Linked DNA regions of Geobacillus stearothermophilus ATCC 12980. The protein of the gene in region 1 interacts with the protein of each later gene in a pairwise test. Links are inferred from orthologs where the notes say so. Each region holds a gene or a part of one and is shown on either strand. Other genes may lie near its edges.

What was found. Proteins that work in one complex are often made in the same cells at the same time.
Region 2: the proteins of pheS (region 1) and brnQ interact in binary tests that used the Escherichia coli proteins (3 or more experiments, as listed by UniProt). The link is inferred for Geobacillus stearothermophilus ATCC 12980 from one-to-one orthologs.

Annotation. Positions count from the first base shown.
Region 1 is NZ_CP128494.1:2,137,029-2,139,807, forward strand. Bases 1-2,766 are described here. They hold pheS (phenylalanine--tRNA ligase subunit alpha), read right to left. Parts: upstream 2,018-2,766; coding sequence 983-2,017; downstream 1-982. Other genes in these bases: pheT (phenylalanine--tRNA ligase subunit beta), read right to left, coding at 1-961; QSJ10_RS11585 (TrmH family RNA methyltransferase), read right to left, coding at 2,381-2,766. In the rest of the region: more of QSJ10_RS11585, read right to left, coding at 2,767-2,779.
Region 2 is NZ_CP128494.1:2,647,764-2,650,732, forward strand. What follows is about bases 1-2,956. They hold brnQ (branched-chain amino acid transport system II carrier protein), read right to left. Parts: upstream 2,156-2,956; coding sequence 845-2,155; downstream 1-844. Other genes in these bases: QSJ10_RS14385 (UDP-glucose dehydrogenase family protein), read right to left, coding at 1-604; QSJ10_RS14395 (N-acetylmuramoyl-L-alanine amidase family protein), read right to left, coding at 2,477-2,956. Also shown: more of QSJ10_RS14395, read right to left, coding at 2,957-2,969. UniProt on the Escherichia coli protein: Liv-II branched chain amino acid transport system, which transports leucine, valine and isoleucine. Also acts as a low-affinity threonine transporter.

The sequences.
Region 1 (2,779 bases):
CGACCGGCTCGCGGCCGTTCGTGATGACAAGGTGGTCTTCGGTCAGCTTCCGTTCGACATCATCGAGCGTGACAATCGTTTCGCCTGCCTTTGCGCGGCGGACGACAATTTCCTGCGAACCGAGGCGGTCGTAGTCAAACGCATGAAGCGGTTGGCCATACTCAAGCAAAATGTAGTTCGTAATGTCGACGACGTTGTTGTGCGGGCGAATGCCGGCTGCCATCAAGCGCGCTTGCATCCAAAGCGGCGACGGGCCGATCCGGACGTTTTTCACGATCCGCCCGGCGTACAGCGGGTTGTCTTCCGGCGCCTCGACGCGGACGGAAATGTAGTCGTGAACGTTTTCGTTCGTTTCTTTGACCGCCGCTTTCGGCAGCTTTACTTCACGTCCGAGAATGGCCGCGACTTCATAGGCGACGCCGATCATGCTTAAACAGTCGGCGCGGTTGGGCGTCAAAGACAGTTCGAGCACTTCATCGTGCAAGCCGAGCCATTCCAGTGCATCGGCGCCGACCGGCGCATCGCTCGGAAAGACGAAAATGCCGTCTGCATACTCTTTCGGCACGATTTTCGTTTCGACGCCGAGCTCTTGGAGCGAACAAATCATTCCGTTCGATTCTTCCCCGCGCAGCTTCGCCCGTTTGATTTTGAAATTGCCCGGCAGCACCGCCCCGACTTTGGCGACGGCGACCTTTTGCCCTTTGGCGACGTTCGGGGCGCCGCAAATGATTTGCACCGGCTCGCCTTCGCCAAGGTCAACGAGGCATTTCCGCAGTTTATCCGCGTTCGGGTGCGGCTCGCACTCGAGCACATGGCCGATGACGACGCCGTTCATCCCGCGGTCGAGCGCCTCAACCCGCTCGACTTCAATGCCGCTTTTCGTGATGCGATCAGCGAGTTCCGCGGCGGTGACCCCCGTCAAATCGACGTACTCGCTCAGCCAACGGTAAGACACGAGCATGGAAAACCCCTCCTTTTTCTGTTACACACGCAAAAATTGCCGCAAGAAACGTAGATCGTTTTGATAGAAATGACGGATGTCGTCAATGCCGTACTTCAGCATCGCGATCCGCTCCGGCCCCATGCCGAACGCAAAGCCGGTGTACGTTTTCGAATCAAAGCCGGCCATCTCAAGCACGTTCGGATGCACCATGCCGGCTCCTAAAATTTCGATCCAGCCGGTGCCTTTGCAGACGCCGCAGCCCCGCCCTTCGCATCGGAAGCAGGACACATCGACTTCGACCGACGGCTCGGTGAACGGGAAAAAGCTCGGCCGGAAGCGGATGTCGCGCCCTTCCCCGAACAGCTTGCGGGCAAATTCGCGCAGCGTCCCTTTCAAATCGCTCATCCGGATGTTCCGGTCCACAACCAATCCTTCAATTTGCGTAAACTGGTGCGAATGCGTCGCATCGTCCGTATCGCGGCGGTACACTTTGCCCGGACAAATGATTTTCACCGGGCCGCGCCCGCGGTGTTTTTCCATCGTCCGCGCCTGCATCGGCGATGTGTGGGTGCGAAGCAAAATCTCCTCCGTGATGTAAAACGAATCTTGCATATCGCGGGCCGGGTGGCCTTTTGGCAAATTGAGCGCCTCAAAGTTGTAATAGTCGGTCTCGATTTCCGGCCCTTCGGCGACCGTATAGCCCATGCCGATAAACAAATCTTCAATTTCTTCAATGACGCGTGTCAGCGGATGGGGATTGCCAAGACTCACAGGTCGTCCCGGCAGCGTCACATCGATCGCTTCGGCGGCCAGCTTCCGCTCGACTTCCTCCTGTTCCAGTTTCGCTTGTTTCGCCTCGAGCGCCTGCTGAATCGCCGCTCTCACTTCATTGGCCAGCGCGCCGAGTTTCGGGCGCTCTTCCGGCGGCAATGCCCCCATGCCGCGCAGCACTTCGGTGATCGGCCCTTTTTTGCCCAAGTAAGCGACGCGCACGTCATTCAGTGCTTTGACGTCTTTCGCCTCATCGATTCGGCGAAGCGCTTCTTGCTTCAGCTCGTACAGCCGTTCTTTCACTTGAGTCCCTCCTCTATCCAAAATAAAAAACCCGCCCCCCGGTAAGGGACGAGTTGTTGCTCGCGGTACCACCCTTGTTAACAGCACAAATGTGCTGTTCGCTTCATTGCGATAACGGCCGAAAGCCGGAACACCTTTACATCCCCTTTTGGGATGGTCCCGGTGCCAACTCGGGAGGTGAACTTCACTTGCGTCGGCCATAAAAACGCTCCCAGTCTCCGGCGTTTTCTCCCTGGATGGCGAGCGGCAAGCTACTTTTCTCCGTCATCGTTGTTGTCCGTATGGAAAATGTCGCTATTTATTATACGCAAAGAAAACGGCAAAGGCAAGGTCAGGCCGAAATTTCTTTGCGCAGCTCATCGTTTACCGCACCGCCTGCAAGGAATAAAGCAAAATTCCGGCCGCGACGGCGACATTCAGCGACTCGGCTTGGCCGTAAATCGGGATGTAGATGGTTTCCGTCGTCATCTCGAGCCATTCGCGCCGGACGCCGCTTCCTTCATTGCCGACGAGCAAGGCGAAGGAAGACGAAGGCGGAACGGTGCGGTAATCAACGGCATTCTCCAAGGCCGTTCCGTACACCGGAATGCCCTGCTCCTTGAAACGCGCGATCCATTGCGCCAAATCGCCTTTGACAACCGGAAGATGAAACAGCGACCCTTGCGTCGCCCGCACGACTTTCGGATTGTACACATCGGCGCACCCTTCGCCAAGGATGACAGCATCGATCCCGGCGGCATCGGCGGTGCGAATCATCGTCCC
Region 2 (2,969 bases), 510 kb from region 1 along the record:
TGATCATCTCAGCGCTTCTCCGGTCCGTCACGACGTACGGGAGGGCAAACGGGGCGTACAGCTCCTTCATCACCCGTTCAGCCCGGTCCGAATCCACTCCCAATACAATGCGCGGCGCCTGCAGTGTATCGCGCACTGCCGTTCCTTGCGACAAAAACTCCGGGTTGGATACGACGTCGAATTTCACCTCCGGCCGTCCGTTTTCCGCCAAAAAACGGGCGGCTTCATCGCCAGTGCCGACGGGCACGGTCGACTTGATAACGACAAGGCAATCGCGTTCGGCCGCCCTGGCGATGCGTCGCAATGCGCCCCATACATCATCAAGCCGCACAGACCCGTCCGGCTGCGGCGGCGTGCCGACGGCGATCATGATCACTTCCGCCCGTTGATACGCTTCCACATCGTTGGTCGTAAAGCGAAGGCGAACGCCGTTTCGCTGAATAAGCGAGTCAAGCCCCGGCTCATAAATCGGGACGATCCCTTCATTTAATAGGCGAATTTTCTCTTCGTTCACATCGACGCATGTCACATCATGCCCTTTATCGGCCAGACAAGCCGCGGTCACAAGTCCAACATATCCCGTTCCCGCAATCGCTATCTTCACGATTCCTCACACCTTTTCATCCATTGCGGCGATCGTCGCTTGTCCTCATTATATCGAATCGCCTGCCGGTTTTCACGGGTTCCGCCCCGCTGCTCGAACAAAAAACTATTTTCCACACAAAAAAGAGAATGCCCCAAAAGCAACGAGGCATCCTCCCTTCTTCCATATATATACATCAGACGGGTTTTATATTCATATTATTCCCCCGACCGGGCGTACATGACCTTTTGAGTCAGCCCTTTACGCCGCATGTTTCCGTTTCGTTGCGGACGGCCGATCGATCATCAAGCCAAGCGCAGCGCCAATCAGCGCAGGGACAACCCAGCCGAGCCCGACTGAAAACAGCGGCGCCCATGAGAGGAGCGGTTCTAACCATGCCGTCTCCAGCCCGATCGTTTTCAAACCGTCATACAGGCTGAACATGCCGGTAAAGAGCAACGCCATCCCGTACACTTTCGCCGAACCATGGTAAAAGCGGCGGAAAAACGACAGGGCGACGAGCACGATCGCCAATGGATACAGCATCGTCAACACTGGAACGGAAACAGCGATCAACGCATTTAAGCCGAGGTTTGACATCAAAAAGCTAAATAAGGTTAATACAATGACATACGTTCGGTACGAAACAGTCGGGGTGAGCTCTTGAAAGTATTGCGCACAAGCAGCGACTAGACCAACCGCCGTTGTTAAGCAGGCAAGCGCCACGATCACGCCCAACAGCAACTTCCCTCCGCTGCCAAACAGCAGCGATGACACGTATGACAATAGCTCGGCTCCGTTGGCAAATGAGCCGACACCAGCCATTCTAGCACCAATGGTGGCAATACCGCCATAAACGAGCGCGAGTCCCAATCCAGCGATCAATCCGGCTTGCACCGTGGCTTTTGCCTGCAACGCCGGCCGGTCCACCCCGCGGTCACGGAGCGCATGAATGACGACGATGCCAAAGGCAAGGGCCGCGATCGTATCCATCGTTAAATACCCTTCCAGCATCCCTTTCACAAACGGCGCCGAGGCATACTTCTCAGCCGGCATCGCCTGTGGGTCGTCAAGCCGGATTAAACCGGTAAGGCAAAGCACAGCAATGGAAAGCAGCAACATCGGCGTCAACAGCTGGCCGATTCGATCCACAAGCTTCGAGGGGTTTAAGCTGAGCCAGTACACAAGGGCGAAAAAGAGACCCGTAAACAGCCACATCACCAAAGATCCGCTCTCAGGGAAAAACGGCTTCGCTCCAATTTCATAGGCGACGCTAGCCGCGCGCGGAATGCCGAAAAACGGGCCGATCGCCAAATACACAGCGAGTGAAAAACAAAGGCTGAACAGCGGATGAACAGCGTTGCCGAGCGAACGGATGCCGTCTTTGGTGAACGCCACCGCCGCGACCGACAACAGCGGCAGCCCAACACCGGTGACGATAAATCCAAGAACCGCCGGCCATACGGCCGTTCCCGCTTCCATCCCTAAATACGGAGGAAAAATCAAGTTGCCCGCGCCGAAAAAGAGGGAAAAGAGCATCAATCCAGTAAACAGCACATCTCTCGTTTTCATTTTATCCCCCATTTCTATTATTTCGAAAAAGAATTTAATATTCTGGTATATAATAAAACAATAGTGTTAATTAGGATAACAGTCGATTATTATTATCCTAATCCTTTATAAATATTAAACTTTTTTAACTATTGCGTCAACCAACTTCCACCCTTTCGCCCTTGCAGCCCTCAGGCAAACGCCTTGAAAAGCTAATGGCCCTCTATGGTCAGCCAGCGGTGATCCAAACAAGGCGAGGCGACAAAAAGCGCCCCGAAAATCCGGGGCGCTTTTTGTCATGCCGCAGTAGATCCGTTATCCACTTTTTAGAAAAGGGGCGTACTATTGAAAATAATGGCGCATGGCGTTCACGATGGCCGTCGTCACCGCTTCTTGATAACCGTTTGTCGCCACAACCGCAGCGTCCGACCGATTGCTTAAATAGCCGAGCTCAAGCAACACGGACGGCTTCTCGTTTTCTCGCAACACGTAATAGTCGCCAAAGGCGATGCCGCGAAACGGCAATGCGGAAAGTTGCCTGAACAGCCCTTGGAACGATTGCGCCAATTCGTAATCCGCAAACCGATCGTAATAGTAAATGGTGATGCCGGACGCATCTGGATCAGCGGCGCTGTCGTAATGCAAGCTAATAAACGCGTCCGCCTGATACAGGCGGGCGGCGGCAACACGCGCCGACAGCGGCACATACTCATCGCTGGAGCGCGTCAGCACGACGCGAGCGCCGTAAGATTGCAGCTTGTTTTTTAGAAGCCTCGCCGTTCCCAACGTCAACTCCTTTTCCTTAACGCCAGCGACACTTTTCGCACCGCCGTCT